Regions from separate parts of the Lysinibacillus sp. FSL L8-0312 genome, predicted to be linked through region 3. Evidence: riboswitches for the same ligand, from Rfam matches in the RefSeq annotation. Region 3 holds a riboswitch; each other region holds the start of a gene.
What was found. Region 3 has a riboswitch for S-adenosylmethionine ahead of MHI22_RS01230 (YezD family protein). Riboswitches for the same ligand answer to the same signal wherever they lie in the genome.
Positions count from the first base shown of each region.

Region 1: it holds a riboswitch for S-adenosylmethionine, as region 3 does, so the genes downstream of both, MHI22_RS11370 (methionine ABC transporter ATP-binding protein) here and MHI22_RS01230 (YezD family protein) in region 3, are expected to answer to the same signal.
Region 2: it holds a riboswitch for S-adenosylmethionine, as region 3 does, so the genes downstream of both, MHI22_RS13290 (bifunctional homocysteine S-methyltransferase/methylenetetrahydrofolate reductase) here and MHI22_RS01230 (YezD family protein) in region 3, are expected to answer to the same signal.

Region 1 is NZ_JBBOOV010000001.1:2,242,959-2,253,049, forward strand. Features, by position in the region: gene MHI22_RS11355 (nucleotide sugar dehydrogenase) at 1-1,090, opposite strand, end outside; gene MHI22_RS11360 (MetQ/NlpA family ABC transporter substrate-binding protein) at 1,612-2,460, opposite strand; gene MHI22_RS11365 (methionine ABC transporter permease) at 2,531-3,199, opposite strand; gene MHI22_RS11370 (methionine ABC transporter ATP-binding protein) at 3,189-4,217, opposite strand; SAM riboswitch class I at 4,301-4,404, opposite strand; gene MHI22_RS11375 (thioredoxin family protein) at 4,461-4,772, opposite strand; gene MHI22_RS11380 (TOPRIM domain-containing protein) at 4,787-5,128, opposite strand; gene gcvH (glycine cleavage system protein GcvH) at 5,219-5,599, opposite strand; gene MHI22_RS11390 (arsenate reductase family protein) at 5,806-6,162, opposite strand; gene MHI22_RS11395 (hypothetical protein) at 6,175-6,336, opposite strand; gene MHI22_RS11400 (acyl-CoA dehydrogenase family protein) at 6,394-8,178, opposite strand; gene MHI22_RS11405 (acetyl-CoA C-acetyltransferase) at 8,305-9,477, opposite strand; gene MHI22_RS11410 (3-hydroxyacyl-CoA dehydrogenase/enoyl-CoA hydratase family protein) at 9,527-10,091, opposite strand, start outside.
Region 2 is NZ_JBBOOV010000001.1:2,627,219-2,637,309, reverse strand. Features, by position in the region: gene MHI22_RS13315 (hypothetical protein) at 1-10, opposite strand, end outside; gene MHI22_RS13310 (YdcF family protein) at 195-1,211, shown strand; gene MHI22_RS13305 (SEL1-like repeat protein) at 1,284-2,570, shown strand; gene MHI22_RS13300 (globin-coupled sensor protein) at 3,195-4,487, shown strand; gene MHI22_RS13295 (protoporphyrinogen oxidase) at 4,719-6,113, shown strand; SAM riboswitch class I at 6,213-6,313, shown strand; gene MHI22_RS13290 (bifunctional homocysteine S-methyltransferase/methylenetetrahydrofolate reductase) at 6,405-8,252, shown strand; gene metH (methionine synthase) at 8,245-10,091, shown strand, end outside.
Region 3 is NZ_JBBOOV010000001.1:242,275-252,365, reverse strand. Features, by position in the region: gene MHI22_RS01250 (formate--tetrahydrofolate ligase) at 1-1,220, opposite strand, end outside; gene MHI22_RS01245 (cold-shock protein) at 1,433-1,633, shown strand; gene MHI22_RS01240 (VOC family protein) at 1,738-2,523, opposite strand; gene MHI22_RS01235 (flavin reductase family protein) at 2,682-3,167, shown strand; gene MHI22_RS01230 (YezD family protein) at 3,250-3,405, opposite strand; SAM riboswitch class I at 3,475-3,571, opposite strand; gene MHI22_RS01225 (phosphopantothenoylcysteine decarboxylase domain-containing protein) at 3,782-4,456, opposite strand; gene MHI22_RS01220 (LysR family transcriptional regulator) at 4,531-5,409, opposite strand; gene MHI22_RS01215 (DMT family transporter) at 5,544-6,443, shown strand; gene MHI22_RS01210 (hypothetical protein) at 6,606-6,974, shown strand; gene MHI22_RS01205 (general stress protein) at 7,075-7,512, opposite strand; gene MHI22_RS01200 (Dps family protein) at 7,704-8,144, opposite strand; gene pepF (oligoendopeptidase F) at 8,361-10,091, shown strand, end outside.

The DNA.
Region 1 (10,091 bases), 2.0 Mb from region 3:
CTAGTAGTTGTTGAATAACACGAAGTGCTGGAGATTCACGTGAATCATTTATATTGGGCTTATAAGTAACGCCAATGACAACAATGTTTGCCTTACACAGCTCTTTACTTTGTAGACGTAAGTAGTTTTCTAATCTGTTCACCACAAAATGAGGCATGGAATCATTGACTTTATCTGCCGCTTCAATTAGCGTTGCCGAGATCCCGTGTTGTTGTCCTGCCCACAATAAGTATTTAGGATCGACTGGAATACAATGCCCTCCTACTCCTGGTCCAGGTGTAAATGGCATAAAACCATATGGCTTTGTAGAAGCTGCATGAATGACTTCCCAAATATCGATATCCATTTTGTAGCAAATCTGACTTAACTCGTTGACAAGGGCAATATTAATTTGACGAAATGTATTTTCCAGCAATTTCTCCATCTCAGCCACTCTTGGGCTTGAAACAGGACAAACATTGGTATGAATGACTGTTTCATAAAAGATCTTTGATACTTCTAAGCATGCTGCAGTTATTCCACCAACCACTTTAGGCGTATTTGATACGGAAAAGTTGATATTTCCTGGATCCACACGTTCTGGTGAATAGGCTAAAAATAAATTTTGACCAATCACAAAACCATAGTTTTCTAAAATAGGCTGGACAATTTCTTCTGTTGTCCCAGGATACGTTGTGCTTTCAAGAATAACTAACCCATTCGTCTTGATATATTGTCCGATGGTATGTGTTGCTTCTTTTATATATGAAATATCGGGAGTTCCTTCTGCAGTAGTAGGTGTAGGCACACAAATCATAACGACATCCACTTGTGAAAGCTTAGAAAAATCATTCGTTGGCTCAAATTGATTACTCTTTAGCATTTGCTGTATATTTTCTTTAGGTAGATCAGCGATATAACTATGACCATTTTGTAACTGCATGATTTTATCTTGGTTTTTATCAAAGCCTATTACCTGAAACCCACTTTGAACCATTTCCACTGCAAATGGTAACCCTACATAGCCAAGCCCAATAACCCCAATTGTAGCTTTTTTTGTGTGGATTTTTTTTGATAAAGCTTTGCTTAATGATGTCGTTTCAATTGTCATAAAAAATTACTCCTTTATCTAATCTAGTAGTCCATTGTCATCGTTCTTTTCGTTACAGCTTCGTTTGACCATAGTTATTCATGGCAAGCATTCTGCAAAGTAATTTATCACTTCTCATCATCGTACTGTACAGACTCCTTTCATCGCTACATACTTACGTATGATTTTTCTAGTCAAAATAGATTAAAAAAATAAATTTAACTCAAAAAAACTTCATCAACATTTATATAGTACTAATTATAACTAAACAATTTCTAAACAATTATAAAATATACTCATAAACACCTACATTTTATGTAATTTAATAATATTTGTGCAATAATGTTCATCCTATTTAACAAATAATTTCAGAATTACTTTCTAACTCTAAAAAAATCAACACTAAATTATATTAATTATTGGTAAATCAACATTTTTTAATAATTGCAATAAAAATAACCCCCTCAAGTATCATTAATGAGCAATACTTGAGGGGGCTAATAAAAAAGTAAGTGAGTTAGATCACTCACTTACCCTTTGAATTATTGTACTGGTACTACTGCACCTTTCCATTCTTCTAAAATGAAGTCTTGGATTTCTTTAGAAGTTAATACTTCTAATAATTTTTTAATTTCTGGTCTTGTTTCGTCGCCTGCACGTACTGCGATGATATTCACATATGGAGATTCTTTGTCTTCAAGAGAAATAGCATCTTCGATTGGATTTAAACCATTATCGATCGCAAAGTTAGAGTTGATAAGTACTGCATCGCCCTCATCATTTTCATACATTTGTACAAGCATTTCTGGTGCAGTATTCGCATCGAATTTAAAGTTTTTAGGATTTTCTTCAATATCCTTTATTTCTGCTGCCGTTTTATCAATACCTTCTTTTAATTTAATTAAGCCTTTAGCTTCCAGTAATGATAGCATACGACCGTGGTCTGATACTGAGTTAGAAAGTAAGATTGTTGCGCCTTCAGGCAGATCTTCTAAAGTTTTATATTTTTTTGAGTAAATACCGATTGGTTCAATATGAACGCCACCAGCATTCACGAAATCATAGCCATTATCTTTAATTTGTAACTCCAAGTATGGAATATGTTGGAAGTAGTTTGCATCAAGTGTTTTTGAATCTAGATCTTGGTTTGGAAGAACATAATCTGTATAAGTTTCAATTTCAAGGTCGATGCCTTCTTTAGCTAAAATTGGTTTTGCTTTATCTAGGATGACTGCGTGTGGTGTATTAGAAGCACCTACTTTTAATGTTACATTGTCTTTACTATCTGTTTGATCAGATGCTGAATTGGCATCTTCTTTTTTATCTGTACCACAAGCTGCTAATGCTAGTACAAGTATAGATAAAAATAATCCTGCTAATAACTTTTTCATTTATGACACTCCCTTTTATTTGTTTCAAATATGTTAGCGGTTAGAACCGGATTAACCTCTTTTAGTCTTACTAACGTTTATCGATCTTCACCGTTATGAGATCACCAATCCATTGAATGATAAATACAACTACTAAGATCAAAATAGTTGCCATTAATGTCACATCTTGGCGATTTCGTTGGAAGCCGTCTAGGAAAGCTAAGTTACCAAGACCACCTGCACCGATAATCCCTGCCATTGCAGTATAACCAACGAGGGCAACAGCCGTTACAGTAATTCCTGAAATTAGTGCTGGTAAAGATTCAGGGATCAGTACTTTCCAAATAATTGTGGATGTTTTTGCCCCCATTGAACGGGCTGCTTCAATGACACCTTTATCTATTTCACGTAACGCAATCAATACCATACGAGCGTAGAACGGGGCTGCACCAATAATTAGAGCAGGTAATGCCGCATTTGCTCCCCGAATCGTACCAAGTAAGAATTTCGTAAATGGAATTAATAAAATAATTAACACGATAAATGGGATGGAGCGGAAAATATTAACGATTGAACCCGTTAAAAAGTTAACCATTTTATTAGCCCATAGCTGATTAGGGCTTGTTAAAAATAGAACGATCCCAATGACTAACCCAAGAATAAATGTGACAACTGTAGAAATTGCCGTCATGTACAATGTTTCATACATAGCTTGCCACATATTTTCCCAGTCTACGTTTGGAAAAAGATTAGTTAGCATTTGCGATCACCTCCGTTTGTACTTCGACTGTATTTAAATAACGAAGGGCTTCAGCCACATTTGTTTTCGAGCCATCAATTTGCACAATCAGTGTACCGTATGCACCGTTTTTCGTTTGCGAAATATTACCATGAACAATGCTTACTTCTACATCAAATTGTTTCACAAGATGTGAGATAACCGGCTGCTCGGTCTTTTCACCAACAAAAATCAGTTTGACAAGTTGTCCAGTTGGATAATTTGTTTTGATTTGTGCCACCGTATCCTGTGTTTCCTTTGTATCCGTAATCTGAGATACGAATTTTTTAGTAATAGCCGCTTGTGGTGCTTGGAAAACTTGCAATACCTCACCACGTTCCACTATTTCGCCTGCCTCCATGACCGCTACACGATGACAAATTTTGCGGATGACATGCATTTCATGGGTAATCAAAACGATTGTTAAGCCTAAACGTTCATTGATATCAACGAGTAAATCAAGAATGGCATCCGTCGTTTCAGGATCGAGTGCGGAAGTCGCCTCATCACATAGTAAAACCTCTGGATTATTCGCTAGTGCACGGGCAATCCCTACACGCTGCTTTTGTCCACCAGAAAGCTGGGATGGATATGCCCTGTCACGTCCCTCTAGACCAACAAGTGCAATTAATTCCTTTACTCGTGCTTCACGTTGAGCCTTTGAAACACCTGCTATTTCTAGAGGAAATGCAATATTTTCGGCAACTGTTCTAGACCAAAGTAAATTGAAATGTTGGAAAATCATACTTACCTTTTGTCTAGCTGCTCTAAGCTTTTGCCCTTTAATCGATGAAAATTCTTGACTGTTCACCGTTACTGTTCCTGTTGTCGGTTTCTCTAAACCGTTTAATAAACGAATCATGGTACTCTTACCAGCGCCACTATAGCCGATAATGCCAAAAATTTCACCTTTATTGATGGTAAGGTTGACGTCTTTGACTGCCGTTAATTCGCCATTTGCTGTTTTGTACTTCTTCGTAATATTTTGAAGCTGGATCATAGCGAATACTCCTTTTCTCATATAGAAAACCCCTTCACTCACAGACAAGTAGAAGGGGTCACGTATAATAACGTTAAACCGTTCTCTCATCTTTCAAAGAAAAATCTTTGAGTGATTTGGCACCTTTTCACTTTGTGATGGTTGCCGGGCTTCATAGGGCACTTCCCTCCGCCACTCTTTATAAGAGTTCGATATATTTAATGTTTTAGTAATATATTTGATACTTTACCACGCTAGTAAAGTTCAGTCAATTGATTTTTTTAACAATTCGTATAAAAATGGTACGGATTGAAAAGCATAAATCTTATCTGTCACTTTTCCGCCATCACTAACAAGTAAACACGGAACACTTTCAATTTGATGCTCAACAGCAACATGCTCTAAAAAATTTATATTCGCTTTACCTATTGGTAGCTGTGGCAGTAATTGTTCAATAATGGCCATCATTTTAGATGCCACTGCACACGTTCCACACATCGGTGTATATAAATAAAATGCAGCTTTCTGTCCCGACTGTTTAGCCGTTTCCCACTGCTCTTTTGACCATTCTTCCATTTCCTCACTCAACCTTACAAAATATATTCATTATGGATTGAAAAATGTGCACGCAGTAATATCATCGCTAACACTTTTCTTGGTGTCGTCTCTACTTCCTTATAGGTTGGCATTGTACGTAAATGCTCTGCCTCTGGATAATGTCTGTCCATTAATGCACGCAGCTTATCGCCTGAAGTATCTGCATCAAAAAAAGTAAATAGCTCACAGCTCTCATAGGGATCGAGCAGCTCTTCTAATTGATGCACACCAATTGTACCATTCGTACATAGTATTGTAACATTCTCATTTAAAATTGGCTCAATTTGTAGCTTATCTGAGCGTCCTTCTACTATTAAGCATTTTCCCTCGAACATTACGCCACCTCCATTTAGACATCCCCATTATAAGTCATTATATAACAAAAAACGCCGGTAGTTTCCGACGTTTTTCGATTATAGCTTGTCTTATTCAGCGATCATTTCTTCGTATTGCTCTGCTGTCATTAGTTTTTCAACTTCTGATGCATCAGCAGGCTCCACAACGATCATCCATGCTTTTTCATATGGTGATTCATTAACGAATTCTGGGCTATCTTCTAAATCTGCATTTACTTCAACTACAGTACCTGAGATTGGTGCATACAATTCAGAAACAGTTTTAACTGATTCTACGCTACCGAATGGATCATCTGTTTTGATTTCGTCGCCAACTTGTGGAAGCTCAACGAAAACGATATCTCCTAATTCAGATTGTGCGAAGTGAGTAATACCAATACGTACTTTTCCATCTTCTGTTTTTACCCATTCATGTTCTTCAGAATAACGTAAGTCTTTAGGTGTGCTCATGCAAAAAACCCCTCCATAAATATGTAATATATTCACTTTCAGTGTGCCATACTTCTCCTATAAAAACAAGATTCAATTACGTGCGAGCTTAATTGCAGTCCACAATTTTTTCAAGTTACTTGAAATACATCTCTGTTAAAAATTTGTGACATCTGCCGGTGACTTTATCTCGGTTAGAAGAGTCGTTCGATCCTGTTTAAATACGGCTATTTCCAAGTTTGCTCAAAATCTGATTCTTTAAACCCTAGCGTTACTTTTTGGCCATCCGTTACGATTGGACGTTTGATTAACATCCCATCAGAAGCAAGTAGCTCCAGCTGCTCATCTTCAGTCATTTCCGCTAGCTTGTCCTTTAAACCAAGCTCACGATATTTCATACCCGATGTATTAAAAAATTTCTTCAAAGGCAGTCCACTGGCTTGCCAAATGGCTTTTATTTCATCCTTTGTTGGCGATTGCTCTACAATGTGTACCTCTTCATAGGAAACCTCATGATCATTTAACCACTTTTGTGCTTTTTTACATGTCGTACATTTCGGATAATGGATAAATTGAATCGTCATTAAAATGCTCCTCTACTGTCTTTTTCTGTAGTATACCATCATAATTGTTTCGAATGGTGGAACTTCTCTCATTTTCGTAAGCCTATCCATCCGTTTTGCTGTTCTATTCATCACTTTCTCCATTTTATCCGTCAATCTAGCTGTTCTATCCGTCAGTTTCACGCTTCTATCCATCTCTCATAAAAAAACCTAGCTATCCTCTTACAGATAGCTAAGTGAAAGTGTATGCTATTAAACAATATATTTTTCAGCTTCGATTAGTTTAACAGAAGCTTCACGTTTCTTCGCAATTAAGTTATAAGGATTATTGCGTGTTAATTTACGAAGTGCAGATAATGTCATACGTGCTGCATCGCCATCTGCTGAAGCAAGAATTGTGTCTTTTGCTTCCTTTTCGATTTCTGTGAATGCTTCTTGGCAGAAGATTTGCGTGTATAGCAATTTCTGCTGTGCTTTTTCAGCGCCATCACGAGCAATTGCCTTTTCTGTACGTAAGACAGCTGACTCCATTGCAAATAATTGGTTAGCGATATTGGCAATATTCACTAATACCTCTTGCTCCTGATCAAGCTTCGCACCAAAGCGTTGTGCTGCTAAGCCTGCAGCTAATACAGCAATCTTCTTAGCATTTTTCACTAAATATTTTTCTTGTGCTAGTGGCTCTGTACCGATGTCTTCTGGCATTAACATTAGCAGCTCTTGCTGTAAATTTTGAGCAACTTGTAATAAAGGAAGTTCGCCTTTTAGCGCCTTTTTCATAAATGTGCCAGGGACAATCATGCGGTTAATTTCATTTGTACCTTCAAAAATTCGATTAATACGAGAATCACGGTAAATACGCTCTACCTCATATTCAGCCATAAAGCCATAACCGCCATGTAATTGTACGGCTTCATCTGCAATATAATCTAATGTTTCCGACCCAAATACTTTCGCAATAGAGCATTCAATTGCATACTCAGCAATAGCACCTGCAATTACTTTTCCTTGCTTTTGCTCTTCAAGGCTTAACTGGCTTAAACGATCCTCAAATAGACCAACAGTACGATAGTTTAATGATTCGGACGCGTACAATTGAGAAGCCATTGTTGACAATTTCTCTTTTGTTAGATTGAAATCAGAAAGCTTTGTTTTAAATTGCTGACGTTGGTTTGTATACTGGATAGCTAACTCCAATGCACGTTTAGAGCCACCAATTGTGCCCACACCAAGCTTATAACGACCAATATTTAAAATGTTGAAGGCAATGACATGCCCACGACCAATTTCACCTAATAGATTTTCTACAGGTACTTCCGCATCTTCTAATACTAATGTACGAGTTGACGATGATTTAATCCCCATTTTCTTCTCTTCCGGGCCTACTGAAACGCCATTGTAGGCACGTTCTACGATAAAGGCAGAGAATTTATCACCATCAATTTTTGCATAAACAACAAATACGTCAGCAAAGCCTGCATTTGTAATCCATTGCTTCTCACCATTTAAAATATAATGTGTGCCTGCCTCATTTAATTTCGCAGTCGTTTTTGCCCCTAGAGCATCTGAACCTGAGCCTGGCTCTGTTAATGCATATGCTGCGATTAATTCACCTGAAGCAAGCTTAGGTAAATATTTTTTCTTTTGATCTTCATTACCAAATAGAACGATTGGTAGTGAACCAATCCCAACATGTGCACCATGTGTGATGGAAAAACCACCTGCAACAGACATTTTCTCAGCAATTAAAGCTGAAGAAACTTTGTCTAGTCCAAGCCCTTCATATTCTTCTGGCACATCTGCTCCAAGCAAACCTAATTCGCCTGCACTTTTTAGGAGACGCACTGAATGCTCAAATTCATGGTGCTCTAAATTTTCAACTACTGGTAAAACTTCATTTGCTACATATTCCTCTGTTGTTTTAGCAATCATCTTATGCTCGTCAGTGAAATCTTCTGGTGTAAATACACGATTTAATTCCACATCTTCAATTAGAAATCCGCCGCCTTTAATGAAATCAGTTGTTTTTTCAGTCATGATAAATTCCTCCCAATATATCTATTTTGATTGTTTAATCCCCAAATGAACATGTATAGAAAAGCTTGATGTGAACATGTTCGGAGGCAACCGTAAACCGTACACCTCAAGCTGATCTAGAAAATTTTATAAAATTTCAAATACACCAGCAGCACCCATGCCGCCGCCAATACACATTGTCACCACGCCATATTTCTTCCCTTGACGCTTCAATTCATGAATAAGCTTTAACGTTAAAATAGCTCCTGTAGCACCTAGAGGGTGACCTAATGCAATTGCTCCACCATTGACATTGACTTTTTCTTGGTCGATGCCTAAATGACGTACTACCTGTAATGATTGAGAAGCAAATGCTTCATTGATTTCCCATAAATCAATGTCATCTATGGATAAACCTGCAATTTCTAACGCTTTAGGTACTGCCACAATCGGACCAATTCCCATTACTTCAGGAGGCACACCACCAACTGCAAAGCCTAGGAATTTTGCCATTGGTGTCAGTCCTTGCTGTTCGGCCTCCTCACGATCCATCACTAGTACAGTTGCTGCACCATCAGAAGTTTGAGAGGCATTACCAGCCGTTACACTGCCCTTTACATGGAAAGCTGGACGCAATTTTGCTAAGCCTTCAACTGATGTACCTGGTCGTACACCTTCATCCATACTAAATGTAAATTTTTTTACTTGTGGTTTATTGTGATCGTCTACGTAATGCTGTTCCACTTCGATTGGTACAATTTCATCATTGAATTTGCCTTCTTTAATCGCCTTTTCAGCAAGAACATGCGAGCGAACTGCAAAAGCATCTTGATCTTCACGACTAACATTGTACTGGCGAGCCACTTCCTCAGCCGTATGTCCCATACCCATATAATATTGCGGAGCCGTTTCAGCTAATGTCGGATTTAAGCGTGGTGTATTCCCCACCATCGGCACCATACTCATAGACTCGACACCGCCAGCTAGAATCACCTTTGAATGACCTAGCATAATTCGCTCTGCTGCATACGCAATTGCCTGTAAACCTGATGAACAAAATCTATTAATCGTTAGCGCAGGAGTTGTATCTGGTAATCCTGCTAGTGCCCCAATACTACGTGCTACATTCATCCCTTGCTCTGCTTCAGGCATCGCACAGCCTAAAATTAAATCATCAATCGGTCCTTCATAGCCCGCTCTTTTCAATGTTTCTTTGACTACAACAGCACCAAAATCATCTGGTCTTACTGTTGCTAAAGAACCTTTTTTTGCTTTTCCAATTGGAGTTCGTGCTCCTGCTACAATAACGGCTTCACGCATCGTATTAATCCCCCTTTGTTTCATATGCAAGATTGATCTATTTTGTCAATTAGTTACGAAGTGGTTTACCTTTTAACAGCATGTGTTGCATTCTTTGCTGAGAAAGTGGATCAGCAACAAGGCTAAGGAAAGCCTCACGCTCTAAGTTCAATAGATACTGTTCGTCAACTAATGTACCGTACGGAACCTTACCACCCGCAATGACATAAGCTAATTTTTTAGCAATTTTTAAATCATGTTCGCTAATAAAGCCTGACTCAAACATGCCTTGCGCACCGATGAGTAATGTTCCGTAGCCTGATGCACCGACCACTGGCACTTTTGTTGGTACAGGTGGTTGATAGCCCGCTTCGTAAAGCGCTAATGCAGCTTGCTTCGCATCATATAATTGATGGTCTGGGTTAACAGAAATACCATCTGCAAAGTTTAAGAAGTTATTTTCACGTGCTTCCTCACCAGAAGTTGAAACCTTCGCCATTGCAATTGTTTCAAATACTTTATTAGCAATATGTTGATAGTCTACATCTACGCCGTTCGGTAAGCCCTTTAGGAATTTTTGATAAAGCGCTTTATTACCACCGCCGCCTGGAATTAAACCAACGCCAACTTCCACT
Region 2 (10,091 bases), 2.4 Mb from region 3:
TTTTTTTCATTACTTACATTCCTCCAATATAATTTTGAATTTGGTCATAAACTAGTTCTTATATAGTAATATTACATGAACTATATTAAAAAATAAAACAAACGCCTTCAATAATTGAGCTATATCATCAAATTTGAACAAGTAGTGACAAATGCCATGATTGTGAAAATTCTGCAATAGAAAGGAGTGAAACGATGCTACTAACTTTAACACTTTTCACCACATTATTTCTCGTGTTGTACTTAACAGAAAAAAGGCGCTTTCTCAATGCGGTAGCACTAGGTTTAATAGGGATATATATGATAAGAGCGTTCATTATGCACTATCCATTATTGCTGCCAAATGATCAGGGGATTATTTCAGAAATGGGGATATTTATTATATTGGGAAGCTTTCCAAGCATTATGTTTATTTTATCAATCGCAATGTTTTTCAATAGTAAAGTATTATTAGAGAAGGAAGGGCGTAAAGTACGTAATTTAATGTTAGCCATTCTCGGACTAAGTTTTGTTATTATGATGATATGGTATGTTTTCGTCATTTTTATCCAAATAGAAAATATACTTTGGCATATTCTTTTCTTCTATGCGTTTTTGGTTTTTGGCTATACAATGTTTTTATACACAAGTGTCCTTGCCTATGCAATACTGTATCATTTTACACCCATACGCTATGAACCAAATTATATTATTGTATTGGGCTCAGGGTTAATTGGGGATAAAGTGCCCCCACTTTTAGCAAGTCGTTTAGATGAGGCAGTAAAGCAGTATAAAAAGTATGGGGAGAGAGCTTTTGTTATTGTCTCTGGTGGTCAAGGCAATGACGAAAAGCTAACCGAGGCATATGCCATGAAACAATACTTAATAGATGTACATCATCTTCCCACTGACAAGATATTGCTCGAAGATCAATCGACCAATACAGAACAAAATATGGTCTTTTCCAAAAAAATAATGGACCATCATGCGCAGGGAGAAAAATATCGTTCGCTATTTGTGACCAATAATTTCCATGTATTTCGTGCAAGTATTTATGCTAAGAAAGCAAAGCTAGATGCAGAAGGAATTGGCTCAAAGACAGCCTTTTACTATGTTCCCAATGCATTTACACGAGAATTTATAGGCTTATTAGATATGTATAAATGGGCCCATATTACAGTCTTTTTAATCATTACGCTATTCGTTGGCTTATTATTGAGAGCATATGTGTAACCAAATTTCAACTGTCTTCCATATAATAGTGGCAAGGCAGTTTTTTTACATAGTGTGCAAGGGAGGAAAATAATGTACGAGCAAATGTTAGCCAAGCGAAATAAAGAAAGAATTGATTCCCTACAAAATCTGACACAGTCAGAAAATACATGGTTTGCTCAAAATATAAAATTACTTACATTCACGGAAGTTACCCTAACAGCCTTGCAAAAAATATTGTATCAAATAGTGCGAGGGCTATTGAAAGAACAGCAACAACGGCATTTACAAATTATCCATTCAGAACAATCTCAGTCCATACAGGAGAATGTTTTAACATTGTTAGCGGAATATGACGATGTCTTGCGTGATGCCATTCCCGAATCTATCTATATCCTTGTTTGGCAAATTTCTTCGTTAGAAAAGCTAGCAAGCCGTATAGCAGTAGTTGATGATGTACTTGATATTGTGGAGTGGTACTTCCGTCATCAAGATGAACAGCTCCCTATTTTAGATGAAGAGGATTTAGATCATGAAGTCATTATTGATTTATATAAAGAAGCAGTTGAAGAACAAGACGCAGATGCACAATATCAATTGGGAGAATACTACAACGCTAGAGAAGGTGAACATTTTCAACCTGAAAAATCATTGAAATGGTTTGAATTAGCAGCGCTTCAGAATCATGCAGATGCTCAATACGTACTAGGGAATTTTTACTTTGAGGGGATTGGTGTGGAAGAAAATGATTCCCTTGCTTTTTCATACTATGAAAAAGCAGCTTTACAGGGGCATGCGGATGCCGCCAATAATTTAGCGGATATGTATTTCAATGGGGAAGGCGTACCGCAAGATTTTATATTAGCAAAACAATGGTTTGATTATGCTGCTGAAAAAAATGTGGCAGAGGCGATGTTTACGTTAGGAATTATATACGAGCAGGGACTGGGTGTCGAAGCAGATGTAGAAGCAGCCTTTAATGCCTACAAAAAATCAGCAGAGCTAGGTTATGTCGAAGCGCAATATCGGCTTGGTGGAATATATTTAGAGGGACGCTTGGGTCAAACAAAGGAGGTAAACCGCGGCCTCTTTTGGTATGAAAGAGCGGCTGAACAATATCATGTAGATGCCTTTTATGATTTGGGCTATATATGGAGTAATGGACTAACTGGTATACGCAATATCGAAAAAGGTATTCATTGGTTTAAACAGGCTGCAATTCAAGGAGACGCGGATGCTAAGCTACAACTAGGGCATATTTACAATAAAGGTGAAGGAATTGCTAGAAATCTGAAAGAAGCCATCAAGTGGTATGGCCTCGCAGCAGATGCTGGTGTTGCAGAAGCTTCTAAAATATTACAGGAACTTAAAGGATTGTAAATTTTGTGTGAAAAAATATAGTTTATTTGAATTATTTATTTGCCATACATTTATAAAACTTTTGATTTAAAACGGGCTGTGTTTTTAGGTATATAGATTCTCTTGTGGAGAGGGTAAAAAATATTGATATAGTGATATTTAAAGAAGATTAATAAAAAAGGATAAGAAAAATAAAAAAAATAGGCATAATAAACAAGAAAACGGGTAAAAAAGCTACCAAATAATATTGTGGTAGCTTTTTTCTTATGCATTACCATTAATTTTAAGATAGGGACTTTTGGTGTGGTATATGTAAAAAAACGGAATCGATAAGATTGACAGCAATTTATAAAATGATTAATGTAAATGAGTGATTTTGAAATAAAGCATACGTAAATAAGTCTACTGTTAGTCATGTACTGACTAGGTCTGCTTGCTGAGCGGGAATATTTTTTATGTGATTGTACAAAGAGGTACTCGACATGCTTTTGGAGGAAGTGTGCCAGACAGAAAGAGTATTAGCCCATAGCATAATAGCTAATCTGTTTTTATCGGTATTTTTTCTTGTATCAATCAATATGTTAAAAAAGGGATTTGGTGTTTCTCAGCCTGCTGAAAGTAAACGGAATGAAAGAGGGAAGATGTGTGATTTTTCAAAAACAGAGAAAGACGAAGGTATTGGATTTACAGCAATATACAGTAAAAATGGATTTGTCTACTCGCCAATCAATGGTGAAACAAATTGAAATGCTGAATCTAACGAAGCAAGACTTACAATATTTAAAAGCTTTCCAGCCATATGTTATGGACAATGTAGATCACATCGTAAACCGTTTTTACAACATGATAGGAACAGAGCATCATTTGGTAGATATTATAAGTCATCATAGTTCTGTAGACAGACTTAAAGTAACACTACGGCAGCATATTATTGAAATGTTTAACGGAACCATTGATGAGGTGTATTACCAAAGACGAGTAAAAATTGCAAAGGTACATGTTCATATTGGGCTTAGAACCCAATGGTATATTTGCGCATTCCAAGATTTATCCATATCATTTATTGATTTAGTCGAAAAAAATATAGAGCACCCCCAAGATCAATTTAATACGATCAGGGCCATATCGAAAATTTGTAATTTCGAGCAGCAGCTGGTTTTGGAGGCTTTTGAAAACACTGTAGAACAAATGAAAGAAAAAATGATGCATGAGAAAGAAGCTATTGAACGACAAATTGTTGATTCTTCCGAAGCACTTGCCACAATTTCTCAGGAAACAAATAATTCATTTTGCTGCTTAAGCAAGCAATCTGACGAAATTAAACAATTGGCTAAAAAATCACTTGATGTCTCAACACTGGCTGAAAATCAAGCACTTGAAGGTCGTGAACGTTTAAAAAATCAATCACAAAATATGCTTAATATTATTCATTCACTTCATGATATAGAAGAAAATATTGAACAATTATCGGATATGTCTAGGGAAATGGAGACAATCATGAATGTTGTTACTAATATTGCTAATCAAACCAATCTGTTGGCATTGAATGCTGCAATTGAAGCGGCGCGTGCTGGAGAAGCGGGCAAAGGCTTTAGTGTAGTGGCTGATGAGGTGCGTAAATTATCTATTCAAACGAAGGATTCGGTTACTTCGGTGGCATTGTTATTGAAAAAAACGAGTGAACGGACAGAGAAATTAGAGCATTCTCTGGCAAATATTCAAGATGAAGTGGCGTCAGGTGAGGAAAACATGTTACAAACTGAAGGTCAATTTACAAGCATATTGGGAGCCATGACAGAAGCAAAGGATCAAAACGACTGTATGGCAACGAAAATACAAGCAATCGTCGGGATATTAAACGAGTTAGGGACATCATTTACAGAAGTAACGAATTCAGCAGAAAACTTAGCAAGCTTTTCCCAAAATCTAAAAGGATAGACTACTAAATTAACGTTTATGTTTCCGTATTTTTTAGACATATTAAACACTATAGTACCTATAAATATGTGTATTTTTGTAAATCTTGAAATGGAAATTCCATATGATTAAGCTAGAGCTATCTCACAGATGAGGTAGCTCTATTTTTGCTAAATTTGTAAAGGGTTTAACGTAATTTTCAATGAAAATAAGTTTATACTGTAGGAAGAACTAAAAATAGGGGCGGTTACTATGAAAACAGTTGTTGTATTAGGTGGCGGTATTACAGGATTATGCACAATGCATTATTTACAACGTCAAGTGAAGGAAAATAATGTAGATGTGCGTCTAGTGCTTGTAGAAAAAAATACATATTTAGGGGGCAAATTATATTCAACACATGAGCAAGGTTTTATTATGGAAACAGGTGCTGACTCGATTGTAGCTCGTCATAAAGGTGTTATGGAGCTTGTACAGGAGCTTGATTTTGAGGAGAATCTAGTTTACAACGAAACAGGTATTTCCTATATTTATACGAATAATGAATTACATGCCATTCCGGCAGATTCTACTTTTGGAATACCAATGAGTTTGGCATCCTTGGAGCAAAGCACATTGATTACAGAGCAAGGTAAACAAGATGCATTAAAAGATTTGACTTTACCAAACAAAGACTTCACAAAGGAAAGTTCAATTGGAGAGTTTTTAACCTATTATTTAGGGGAAGAGCTTGTGAAAAATCAAATTGCACCCGTTCTTGCAGGTGTTTATTCAGGGGATTTACACCAGCTTTCGATTGCCTCTACTTTACCGTACTTGATTGACTATAAGAACGAGTATGGAAGTATCATAAAAGGCTTTGATGCGAATCGTGAGCAATTTGCTAAAGCAGCCAATAAAAAGTTTATATCGTTCAAAAACGGTTTATCTTCTCTAATTGATCGTCTCGAACAAACATTAACTGATGTAGAGATCATCAAGGGTGTCGCAACTGTCAATGTTCAAAAGCAAGAAAACCACTATTCAATTGCCTTAGCTAATGGTGAAAGCATCGAGACAGATTATGTCGTTTTAGCACTGCCGAATGAGGCTGTTCAAGGCCTACTACAGGATGAATCATTAAACCGTTATTTTGACCAATTTACGACAGCTTCAGCAATTACGATCTATTTAGGTTTTGATGTACCAGACTCTAGATTGCCAGCAGATGGAACGGGCTATATTGTCTCACATAATTCTGACGTTACATGTAATGCTGCAACTTGGACAAGTCGTAAATGGAGGCATACATCAAGAGATCATAAATTACTTGTGCGACTCTTTTATAAAAGCATCAATCCAGCATATGAGCAACTCCGTGCCATGTCTGACGAAGAATTAGCAGCGGTTGCTTTAGAGGATGTGCGCAAGAGCCTAGGAATAGAGGAACAGCCAACAGTTATTAATGTCACAAAATGGATTGATCAAATGCCAAAATATGATCTAGCTCACCGTGAAGCATTACAAGGTTTAGTTCAAGAATTACAAGAAAACTATCCTAATCTATCCATCGCAGGTTGTTCATACTTTGGGGTAGGGATTGGTGCTTGTATTCAAAATGGGAAAAAAATCGGTGAGGAGCTTGCAAAGGAACTAGCCAATTTCTAAGCTTTTAAGTGAAAAATATCTTTGTTATGTGAAATAGTCTTGACTCATTCGTCAGTAAACGATATGATTCTTTTAATTATTTAAAAAATTCATACTACATTCTTATCAAGAGAAGCAGAGGGACTGGCCCATTGAAGCTTCAGCAACCAACTTTTTTGTCAGGTGCTAAATCCAGAAGACCATTGAGTCGAAGATGAGAAGGAAAAAACAATGATGAGTCATTAAAGCCTTCTTTTTTTTATAAAAGAAGGCTTTTTATTATACAGAGATATAGGAAGAGAGGCTAGTTTAATGAGATTGCTTGAAAGGTTAAAAACGCATGTATTGACGGCAGATGGCGCAATAGGCACAGTACTTTATGGCTATGGTTTGGAGTATTGTCATGAGGAAATGAATGTACAGAAACCTGAGTTAATTGAAAAGATTCATAGAGAATATATTGCAGCTGGTGCTGATATCATCCAAACGAATACGTATGGTGCAAATGCCATTAAATTAGCTCGCTATGGATTAGAATCGCGTGTCCAACAATTTAATGAAGCAGCGATTACAATCGCAAAGCGAGCTGCGGCAGATGGAGGTCAGTTTGTCTTAGGGACAATTGGTGGTATTCGTGGTATTCGTAAAAGTGATGCAACGTTAGATGAAATCTTAGCAACTATTGAGGAGCAAGCGAGTGTTTTACTTGCTGGGAATCCAGACGGCCTTTTACTCGAAACCTATTATGATTTTGAAGAATTAACAGCTACCTTAAAGATGCTACGGACAAAGACAAAATTACCGATTATTGCGCAAGTTTCCATGCACGAACCTGGTGTTTTACAAAACGGTATGTCTTTAAATAACGCCCTGCATGAGCTAGAAAAACTTGGTGCGGATATTGTGGGTGTCAATTGTCGTCTAGGTCCACACCATACTATTCAGGCGTTTGAAGGTGTAGAACTTCCTGATAAGGCATTTATGTCGGCTTATCCGAATGCTTCACTCCTTGACTTAGAAGATGGACGTGTCGTTTATGAGTCAGAAGCTGAATATTTTGGTCGAGCGGCTGTAGAATTACGTGATCAAGGGGTACGCTTAATTGGGGGCTGTTGTGGTACGACACCGAAGCATATAGCAGCAGCGAAGAAGTATTTAGAAGAGTTATCACCAGTTCATGAAAAGTATGCCAAACCCGAGAAGATTCAAATTGTTCGTGAAGCAGAGCCAACGAAGTATGAACCTCTTCATGAAAAAGTAAAGCGCGAACGCTCTGTCATTGTAGAGCTAGATACACCTAGACATCTGGAAATTGATGGTTTTCTGGAAGGGGCAAAACAATTGTATGATGCAGGAGCAGATGTCGTCATGATGGCAGACAATTCTCTGGCTTCTCCACGTATTAGCAATATTGCTATGGGTGCATTGTTGAAGAGTACTAATGGTGTACGTCCTCTAACACATATTACATGCCGAGATCGTAATTTAATCGGTCTGCAATCACATTTAATGGGGTTAAATGCATTAGGAATTCATGATGTGTTAGCTGTTACTGGTGATCCAACAAAAGTTGGGGACTTCCCAGGTGCCACAAGTGTTTATGATGTCTCATCAATGGAGCTGATCCAATTAATTAAGCAGTTAAATCAAGGCATTTCCTTCTCAGGTAAACCACTTCGTAAAAAAGCAAATTTTTCAGTAGCTGCTGCATTTAATCCAAATGTCCGTGTATTAGATCGTGCTGTGGCACGCTTAGAGAAGAAAATTGAGTATGGAGCAGACTACTTTATTTCACAGCCAGTATATACGAAGGAAAAAATTGTGGAAATTTATGAGGCAACCAAGCATTTGCAAGCACCTATTTATATTGGTATTATGCCCGTTACAAGTTATAAAAGTGCTGAATTCTTACATCATGAGGTGCCAGGCATAAAATTATCTGAAGATGCCTTAGCAAGAATGAAGGCCTGTGGTGAAGATAAAGAACGTGCAACATTTGAGGGGATTGCCATTGCGAAGGAATTAGTTGAGGTGGCTGCACAGTATTTCAATGGCATTTACCTTATCACTCCATTTTTACGTTATGATGTGACATTAGAGTTGATGAAATATATTGAGCAATTGGATGAACAGAAAAAAGGGGTAAGTATACATGGCTAAGCACTTGATTGAAAAGCAACTAGAGAAACGTATTTTAATTCTTGATGGCGCAATGGGAACAATGCTACAAAACGAAAACTTATCCGCTGAGGATTTTGGCGGGGAGGAGCTTGATGGCTGTAATGAAAATCTTGTGCTTACTAGACCTGATGTAATTAAGGAAATTCACCATAAATATTTAGAGGCAGGCGCAGATATTATTTGTACGAATACTTTTGGCGGGACACCTCTTGTGTTAAATGAATATGATCTTGGCGCAAAAGCGGAAGAAATTAATAAACGTGCCGTCGAAATTGCTCGTCAAGCAGTGGATAACTTTTCAACATCAGATTGGCCACGCTTTGTTGCTGGCGCAATGGGTCCAACAACAAAAACATTATCCGTAACTGGCGGTATTACATTTGATGAGCTAGAGGAAAACTTTTATGTACAGGCGAAGGCGTTAATTGAGGCAGGAGCAGACGTCCTTTTACTAGAAACTAGTCAGGATATGTTAAACGTAAAAGCAGGTACTCTAGGTGTAGCACGTGCTTTCGCGGCAACTGGCAAAGAACTACCCGTCATGATTTCAGGAACAATTGAACCGATGGGTACAACACTCGCAGGGCAAACGATTGATGCTTTTTATATTTCTATTGAACATATTAAACCACTATCCGTTGGCTTAAACTGTGCGACTGGACCAGAGTTTATGACGGATCATATTCGTTCATTAGCAGAGCTTTCCACAGGCTATATTAGCTGTTATCCGAATGCAGGCTTGCCGGATGAAGAAGGTTGCTATCATGAATCACCAGAATCTTTATCACAAAAATTAAAAGGCTTTGCAGAAAAGGGCTGGCTTAATATTGTAGGTGGATGTTGTGGGACGACTCCAGCTCATATCACAGCTATCCGTGAGGTTTTAAAAGATGAAAAACCACGCCAAATACCAGAGAAAACACATGGTCATGCGGTATCAGGAATCGAACCATTATTGTATGACGATTCTATGCGTCCATTATTTATTGGTGAAAGAACGAATGTTATAGGCTCTCGTAAATTTAAGAATTTAATCATTGATGGGAAGTTTGAAGAAGCTGCAGAAATTGCACGTGCGCAAGTAAAAAATGGTGCACACGTTATTGATATTTGTTTAGCCAACCCTGATCGTGATGAATTAGCTGATATGCGTGGTTTTATGCAGGAGGTTGTGAAAAAGGTTAAGGTTCCTCTTGTAATCGACTCGACAGATGAAAAGGTCATTGAGGAAGCATTAAAATTTTCTCAAGGAAAAGCCATCATTAACTCTATAAATCTAGAAGATGGTGAAGAACGATTTGATGCAGTAATGCCACTCGTAAAGAAGTATGGAGCCTCATTGGTAGTTGGAACCATTGATGAAATAGGAATGGCCGTTGATCGTCATCGCAAGCTTGAAATTGCCGAACGTTCCTATAAATTATTAACTGAAAAATGGGGACTTGCACCGGAGGATATCATTTTCGACCCGTTGATGTTCCCTGTAGGGACTGGTGATGAGCAGTATATTGGATCGGCTCTAGAAACAATTGAAGGAATTCGACTAATCAAAGAAAAGATGCCACAGACATTAACTGTACTGGGTGTAAGTAATATTTCATTTGGCTTACCACCAGTTGGCCGTGAAGTACTGAATGCTGTGTATCTTTATCATTGTACACAGGCCGGCTTAGATTATGCCATTGTCAATACAGAGAAACTAGAACGTTATGCATCCATTCCAGAGGCAGAAATTAAACTTGCAAATGACTTACTGTTTAATACGAATGATGAAACATTAGCAGTATTCACAGACTTTTATCGTGATAAAAAGAAAGA
Region 3 (10,091 bases):
ATACGTACTTGATTTTCCTGACACCAGTTCAGAACAGCCTCTAGCTCCGCCTCTGAGTCTGTAATAAAACGATTTAACGCAATAATCGGTTCAACACCAAATGTACGTACCGTATCAACATGCTTAGCTAAGTTTTCAATTCCTTGTAGCAGGGCATTCACATTTTCGTCAACAAGTGCCGTTTTCGGTACACCACCATGCATTTTTAAGGCACGAATCGTTGCTACGATAACGACTGCACTTGGTTTAAAGCCCGCTTTACGTGCTTTAATATTCATAAATTTTTCAGCACCTAAATCGGAGCCGAAGCCCGCTTCTGTTACGACAATGTCCGCTAGCTTGCGAGCAGTTTGTGTCGCCATAATGGAATTACAGCCGTGGGCAATATTCGCAAATGGACCACCATGTATAATAGCTGGTGTTCCTTCTAATGTTTGAACTAAGTTTGGCTTGAAGGCATCTTTCAATAATAATGTTAAGGCACCTTCTACTTGTAAATCACGTACAAAGACAGGCTCACGCTCAAATGTATAGCCAACCACAATGCTAGCTATGCGTTCACGTAAATCCTCAATACTTGTCGCTAAACAGAACACCGCCATAATTTCGGAGGCCACTGTAATATCAAAGCCGTCCTCGCGCGGCATGCCCTGAACAGGGCCACCTAATCCCACAACCACTTTACGAAGGGCACGATCATTTAAGTCCATCACACGCTTCCAAATAATGCGTCGTGGATCAATGTTTAATGCATTTCCTTGATGGATATGATTATCAATGAATGCGGATAAAGCATTGTTGGCTGTTGTAATCGCATGAAGGTCACCAGTGAAATGTAAATTAATATCCTCCATTGGTACAACCTGTGCGTAGCCGCCGCCAGTTGCCCCGCCTTTTACGCCCATAACTGGACCCAATGAAGGTTCCCGTAAAGCGACCATTACTTTCTTATTTAATTGATGAAGAGCATCTGCTAGTCCTACAGTAACCGTCGACTTCCCTTCACCTGCTGGTGTCGGACTAATAGCTGAAACTAGCACAACCTTTGCGTCCTCACCCTGAGCTGTAATTTTTAAAGGATCAATTTTTGCTTTGTAGCGTCCATACTGCTCAAGAGCATCCTCTGGAATACCCGCAGCATTGGCAATTTCCGTAATCGGTTTGATTACTGCTTGACTAGCGATTTCTAAATCTGATAATGGTTGATTTTTCGTTGTCATTTGGCATCCTACTTTCTATGTTGTTCATTTCCATTATAGTCTTAATTGTGAAAAAAAAGAAAGCCAGATACACAAGCATTTCGACAATCAATTGACATCTTTGTTCAATTCATGTATGTTCTAAGAGAAAATGCAATTTTTCACATTTTCTCAATGATAGCACAACTTAGTTAACTTTATTTTACATTCAAGCGCATTGGAGGCGAATGCTTATGCAACAGGGGATCGTAAAGTGGTTCAATAATGAAAAGGGTTATGGCTTTATTGAATGTGATGATGGAGAAGATGTATTTGTACATTTTACGGGCATCCAGGAGGAAGGCTTCCGTACACTTGAAGAAGGTCAGAAGGTGTCATTTGATGTTGTGGAAGGCAATCGAGGACCCCAGGCATCAAATGTTGTAAAATTATAAGCTCCAAAATTGAAAGTGGATGAGGTAGATGAATAGTGCTCAATCCGCTTTTTGACATGTTTGCACATAAAAATCCACTTCAACAATTGAAGTGGATTTTTAATTTATCTATTAATCCAATAAAAAGCACCTGGACAAACTAATGTTTCCTTTGTTCGGTGTGGATCTTTCAATGTTACACCGATGGGTCCTTCCTTTAAATGCCCTAGCGTCATGGCAGATGCTGCCGCCTCCTCATAAAAATCCAAGCGCATATTTGGTAGCTGTAGTGACACAAATTGCTCATGCTGCTCAGAATCGGGTAGCTGCAATACCTTCTGCCAAAGCTGAACCGTCTCCTCCACATCCTTGACAAAAAACTGAATAGATTCCATTGTGATGGCTTGGTTTTCATCGATTGCACCACTAGCTTTTAATTGTGCCAAACGTTCCTCATCTTCATCTGCCCATTCAATTAAGAATGGAAAATCCAATGAAAGATTGGGCATGCCAAAATGCAATAGCTTCCATTCTAGTGTCGTGCCATCTGGTCTTGTTCGGCTACAAGCATCGGGACCATATACTTCAAAGCCCAATGCACGCAATCGTTGACCCTCGTCTTCAATATTTTTGGTGCGTAAGGCAATTCGTGAAAATCCTTGGCGCTCACGATCACGTTTAAACGTATAATGTAGGGAATAAGGGTACAGAGCCGCTTGCTCAAATAAATCACGATCATAAATAGCGATTTGTTCAATATAGCTTAAGCCAAAATAGCTTAGCGTATTATAAGTCCCCCACATCGTGTGTTGACCACCGTTCACTGTACGGACATTTCGTTTATTGAAGAAAACCTTTATATTTTCTGGTGATTCTACTTGATGTACCAGATGATCAAAATATAAAGTCATGGCAATTCCCCTTTCTTTCCCCCATTAGCTTTACCTGGATGTTTAATTGATTTAAAATTTACTTAAGAAAAGGAGTTACTATATGGTATGAAAAAAAGTGCAATTTACCTACTAACTCCGTTAACTAATTTATGACTAACTATAAAGAGGTGATTTGAATGACAGATCAAGTAGCTGCTTTTAAATTGGCATTAGGTAACTATCCTACAGGTGTAACGGTTGTGACAGCATGTCATGAAACGAATCCAATTGGCTTAACAGTCAATTCTTTTGCATCTGTTTCCATTGACCCACTACTTATTTTATGGTCACTTGATAAAAAATCTCAGCTCCATTCTTACTTTATGGGTGCGGAAAAATTCGCTGTCAATATTTTAGCGAGTAATCAAGAGCATTTATGTACATTATTTGCAAGTAAAGTCCCGGATCGCTTTGCTCAAGCTAAATGGTCTACTTCTACTTTTGGGCTACCGATTTTACATGATACAGCAGCTATTTTACAATGTAAATCATTTCAGCAAATAGATGCAGGCGATCATACTATTTTTATTGGGCAAGTGCTAGACATTACAAATTCTCAAAAAGAACCCCTTCTCTATCATCGTCGTCATATCGGTCCAATTCCAAAAAGCTTTTATAGCTAATTTCCATAAAAAAGAGCCACTTGTAAGCAATGGAAACCATGCTTATTAGTGGCCTTTTCACATCGTTCAACTGAAATGAGCATTATTTCTTCTGTGGAAATCTCTGCTTTTCAAGCCTATTAATTTGCACAATCACACCATCTTGAATCGTAATATTCACTTCACCAAATTCAAGATTTTGAATTGCCTTAGCAATTGCCTCTAATTTTTTATCATCTACCTTTGCCGATTGAGCCATACGATACACCCCCTCTTTATTCTCCTAGTTGTACAAAAGAGGCCAACGCATCAAACCGATTGATAGCCCCTCCTATCTCTCAGACACCATCTGTTGGATTTGGCACCTATCTTCTCGGTTGCCGAGGCTTCATGGGGCCAAGTCCCTCCACCTCTCTTGATAAGAGTACTGCGTTTCTTGAAAATAATTCTATAATTCTGTTATCCGAATGTCAATATAAAATATTAGAAAACCTAGCTGAATACTTTGTAATAGCATCCTCTCTGTTACAATTCACTCATAATCCTATCGTATTGTATGCTATGTCAGTCTATCTAACCACAATGGCAAAGAAAAAAACTGTGTAGAAGCATGACCTTCTCCACAGTTCATCACGTTATTCCCTATGCAAACATTCCATTAAAGTTTGTGCTGTCTGTTGCTTGCCCATCACCTTAATTGGTTGTCCCTCAGCAGGCACGATCCAATGAGGCTCATCCCCGCCATATAAAGACTGCGAGCTATTTGCAACCATAAATTGAGCATGCGCGGCTTCCATACGCAGTCTTGCACGAGCGAGTAAAAAATCCTCATCATTTGTAGCTTCTAGCTTAAAGCCCACTAGCGTTACATTCGGTTGCCAGCCCTTGATTTGCCCTAATACTTTTGGTGCCTTTTTAAAATGGATAATAGGTGGTTCGTCAGAAGGCATTTTCCCCGCTTCCTCCATTAAATTACCGGATTGATCATAAACCTTGTCAATAACCCAATCGGAGCCAGCAGCAGCCATAATAACAATATCGACTTGTTGTAGCTGAACCGCATGACGTACCTTTTCTCCTAAATCCTCAATACCTTCAAATTTTACCAATGTCATTTTGTCGTGATTTGCTGGAAGCTGTGCAAAGTAGCCATGCATATATATTACATTCGCACCCTTAGCCAATGCGGCCTCTGCTAAATAACAGCCCATTGTCCCTTTTGATAAATTCGTGTGCCCTCGTACACGATCCCATTTTTCAAGTGTTCCCCCACTTGTAATGAGTACGGTTTTGCCTTGTAATGTCCCCATACACTCACCTATTTTCTACAATATATACAAATACTATTTTAACGTAATGTAAGGATGTGCTTCAATAGCCACAATCATAGCGTACTATTTTGCTCTTTTAACCAAGCACTTAATATTTCCGCAAATTTCTTGGTAACAGGGGAAGCATGGTGCTTCATCGCAATTCCAATGGTACGGTAGCCTCCTTGCTTTAGCGGGATTGCTTTTAACGTTGATGGTAAATGTTGAATGACCAATTGAGGCAAAATACTAATGCCTAAATGATGGGAAATCATTGAAAGAATCCCTACCTCCTCAGAAAGCTCAAAGCGAATATGGGGCTTTACATGATATTGCTCCAACAGTACCTTTACATCATTTGTCCCTTTATAGGAAGTCATGATAAAAGGCATATCTTCTAGGTCAACAATATCAATTTCTGTCTTATGAAATAAAGGGCTTTTATCCGAAACAATACATAATAAAGGGTCTTGTTGTAATTCCATAAATTGATATTGCTCTGATTTTTGACCATTCAAGAATCCTACCTCGACTTCCCCACTTAGCAGCCATTGTTCAATTTCGTAATAATCTCCCTCTCGTAACTCTACTTGTATCCCTGGAAATTGATGATCCATAATACGAACAATTTCTGGCATCCAATTCGAGGAAATACTTGAAATAACGCCAATTCGAACTTTTCCGCGTGTTACACCCAGTATATGGGCCGCTTCCTGCTGCAATAATTCCTGGGCATCCAGAACCTGACGCATCGCCCTTAGCATGGTCTGCCCCTCACTCGTCAGTGTTACACCTGCACGACTTCGATGAATGAGAGCAAAGCCAAATTCTTTTTCTAAACTAGACACGGCATGGCTCACAGCAGACTGCGTTAGTCCTAGTGCATCCGCTGCTTTTGTAAAGCTTGCTACCTCTGCCACCTTTGTTAAAATCTCATATTTAACTAAGCTCATTCGTCATCCCTCTATATACATGAATTTTTTTAATCCTATTCATTATAAACATTCGTTTTACTAATCACAATACAAGATATATAGTAAATTTTAGTATAAAAACTGTTTTAGTACACAGATGGTAGGTGAACATAATGAGTATCCAAGGAAAAGCAAATGTATTGATGGTTATTGTCACAATGTTTTGGGGACTATCTTATACCTTTATGGTCATGGGGCTTGAAACATTGGCAGTTTATAATGTGGTGGCATTGCGTTGTATCATTGCATTTTTCGTAGCAGGACTTATTTTTTATAAACGGATGATCAAAGTAAATGGTAAAACATTAAAATATGCGGCTATTCAAGGATTTTTATTATTCATTGTGTTCGCGTTAAGTTTATTTGGTTTACAGTCTACTTCTGCCTCAAATGCAGGCTTTATTTTAAGCCTAACCGTAGTATTAGTGCCGATTTTCAGCAGTTTCATTGAAAAAAAATTACCATCGAGAGCCGTTAGCTTTGCGGTCATTTGCACGATGATTGGTATTACAGTCTTAACAGCACATGGCTCATTCACCTTCCATAAAGGGGATTTATTAGTAGCCATTGCAGCACTATGCTATTCCATTTATTTACTACTGAATAGCTCATTTACACGAAATGTTGAATCCATTTCATACGGAATTTATCAGCTCGGCTTTGCTGGTATCTATGCCCTTGTCTTAACATTTATATTTGAAACACCGACATTGCCAAATTCAATGTCATCCTGGCTGGCTATTTTAGGGCTCGGTATCATTTGTAGTGCATTTTGCTTTGTTGGCCAAACTGTTGCACAACAGTATACTTCTGCTACACATACAGGACTTATTTTTTCATTAGAACCAATTTTTGCAGCCATGTTTGCCATGATGTTTATTGGTGAAAGTTTAACAGTGAAATTAGTGATTGGCGGTAGCTTTATCCTTATCGGTAATTTAGTGGCTCAATTAGAGCACTTCCATGCGTTACGTTTTATTAAAAAAGAAGCACAGGAAAAAGTCATACAATAAAATAGTGTGTCATGTCACTTCATTTACGAATGAAAAAGGAAGCTGAGAGTTATATCTCAAGCTTCCTTTTCTACTATGTATTGAATTTATAGCATCACTACATGTAAAATAGTTTACTATACAGTCTATTTTTTACAGAAACTAATTGGAGGAGAGTCATCTATGCAAATTCAACCCCGAAATACATCATACTATTTACCAGCTAAGGTCAATCAACCTATTAAAACAGAAAACCTATTGGATTTACTCAAATATGTGGATGGCAGTGAAGAGGAAGACGCCAAAAAGAACAAACCGAAAATTGAAGTCAGACACGAAAATGGCTATGTGCGTCAATATCTTGTTAAACCAAATGGACAAAGAGTACTCCTGATGGAAACTAAACAAAGCCATGACAATAAAGAAGCTAGCCATTTACATACTATGCCTCATAACCTGTTTAAGCAGCCATTTGAAAAGCCTACAAGTGACCCGATACTTTCGATTTTAAATGCGAAGGATAACATTGCTAAATATAGATATGGGATTTAAAGGACAACAATATTAAATAAAATAATAGACAAAGTCGAATAAAACGACTTTGTCTATATTTTAACCAGCAAGCCAGAGCCATATCTCACTGGTTTGATCATTATAAAAACCTTCTATATTGCTCTGCCTCTATCATACGCTCTTGCTGTTTTAAACGTGCCTCTTGCTCGGCAACTGTCTCAGAATGTGCTTGTAGCGGATCTACATCATCCTCACGTTCCGCATATAAGACGATACTACCTTGCTCCACAAGATGTGCATAATAAGCGATTTGTCCCTCTGATAGATTAAATCGTTTTAAGCCCTCTGTCACAGCCGAGTCACCTGTAAACCAAGACTTAAATTGGTCCACCCAATTACCAGCCTCATGTGTTTGGACATCAGCATCCCATTTTACATCCTCAAACTGTTCGGAATCTTTCGCAATAATATGAATATCCTCTTGTTGATAACCTTCTAACCGCATACTTTCTAAAATGTGAAGCATTTCATCCCTCGTATGGGCCACCTCAATTTGTGGGTTTTGTTCATTCATCATGTTCAATTCCTCCTAATTTATATGGCTTACTAGATAATTACCCTTGCTATATACAAGCAAACGCTTTTTACCAAACTGTCATAATTGTTATGAACCCTTAATACATGTTATGGCTTTGACATCAAGCATTAATCGCAGAAAAAAAGCATGCCAGAGTACTTAATATCTCCAACATGCTGTAACTGTCGTTTTTACTTGTCAAGAAAGGCTTTTAACATCCATGTATGCTTTTCAAGAGATTGGTACATGGCGTTAAGTAAATCCTCTGTACGATCGTCCCCTTCTTCTGCTGCTAGCTCCATTGTGGAATTTAATGCTTTCATGAGCTTTTGGAAATCCGAAATTATCGTAGCGACCATTTCCTCTGTCGTCTCATTTCCTGCCGCCTCCTCTACATAGGAAAGCTCTAGATGTTCTTTTAATGTTGCGACTGGCTTGCCATCCTTTGAAAGAATACGCTCTGCAATTTCATCTAAATTCAAGGTTGTTTCATTATACAACTCTTCAAATTTTGCATGCAGTGTAAAGAATGAGTGTCCTGTCACATACCAATGATAATTGTGCAGCTTTGTATAAAGTACAGACCATGTAGCCACTAGCTTATTTAATTGTTTGTTTAAGTTTTGTGTCATAATCACTTTCTCCTCCAATATGTCTTGTTCTAGCCTTTAATATGTGTAACAAATGATGTCGGCTATACATCTATTGTTCCCGCCCGACAATATTTCAAACATGTCTTCGACAAACGATCTACATTAAGAATATTGCAACTATTCTATGAAATTATTTCACTTTCCGAAATAGTTTCGTTATAATGAAATCACTTACATGTAAAGGGGTGTCTATGAATGGAAGTTTTACCATTACGAAAAGATGTAGCAGTAGAAGAAACTTGGGATTTAACAGATTTATTGAGCCATGATGCTGATTTTGAACCTACTTTAGCACAATTGGTGGAAGACGCACTTAGCTTCGAGCAGCAATACCAAGGAACGATTACAGATGCACAAAAAGTTATTGACGTGCTATCTGCCTTTGAAGAGCTACAGAAAAGGTTTGTTCCGATTGGCACGTATGCCAGCTTAAACCTTGAAACAGATCGTACAAATGATGGAGCGCAAATGCGGGCTGCAAAATTTGCTACAGCTATTGGAAAGGTAAGCAGCGCTCTCTCCTTCGTGCGCAGTGAGTTACTAGCGTTGGATGAAGCTATTTTACAAGAAGCGGCAGCATCAAGCCCTCTTTACAAACGTTATCTAGAGGAACTGTTAAAGCAAAAGCCTCACCAGCTACATCCTGAAGTCGAAAAAGCATTGGCCGCATTTAGTGCTACATTCGATGCACCATATGAAATATACAATACGACGAAATTAGTAGACATGAACTTTGGTCAATTTGAAGCCAATGGTGAAAAGCATCCACTTAGCTTCGTCCTTTACGAAAATGACTGGGAGTTTGAAGCGAATACAGAAATACGCCGCGCTGCCTTTAAAGCCTTTTCAAGCAAGCTACGCGATTACCAGCATACAACAGCACAAGTGTATAACACGCATATTCAGCAGGAAAAAACAATGGCAGACCTACGAGGCTTTAACTCGGTCATTGATTATTTACTCTTTGATCAGGACGTCGATCGTTCACTCTATAATCGTCAAATTGATTTAATTACGACAGAGCTTGCCCCACATATGCGTCGTTATGCAGCTTTAATTCAAAAAGCCAATGGTATCGATAAAATGACATTTGCAGATTTAAAAATAGCGCTTGATTCTGATTATGATCCAAAATTATCGATGGCTGAGGCGAAAGAATATGTTGAAAAAGCATTAGCTGTTATGGGGGAAGACTATAATCATTTAATGGATAGAGCCTTCAATGAACGTTGGATTGACTATGCACCAAACAAAGGAAAATCTACAGGGGCATTTTGCTCAAGTCCGTATGGTAGCCATCCTTATATTTTAATGTCATGGAACGAACGCATGAATGAAGTCTTTACTCTTATTCATGAGCTTGGTCATGCAGGGCATTTTGCGAATACGCATGAACATCAATCTTATCTTAATAGCCGACCTTCTCTATACTTTATTGAAGCACCATCAACAATGAATGAAATGCTGTTAGCGAATTATTTACTAACACATAACGATGATTTACGGTTTAAACGTTGGGTGATTTCAAATATTGTGTCGAAAACGTATTATCATAACTTTGTCACTCATTTACTAGAAGCAGCCTATCAACGTAAAGTGTATGAATTAATTGATGCTGGTGAAGCTGTTAATGCAACAATTTTAAATCAATTAAAACGCTCTGTGCTAGAAGATTTCTGGAGTGATACAGTCGACATTTCTGAAGGTGCAGAACTTACATGGATGCGTCAACCTCACTATTATATGGGTCTTTACCCATACACATATAGTGCTGGGTTAACCATCTCTACACAAGTGTCTCAACGTATTTTAAAAGAGGGCGACACAGCTGTTGAAGAATGGTTAGCTGTCTTACAGGCTGGTGGCACAAAATCACCAGTAGAATTAGCACAAATGGCTGGTGTCGATATTACAACAGACCAACCG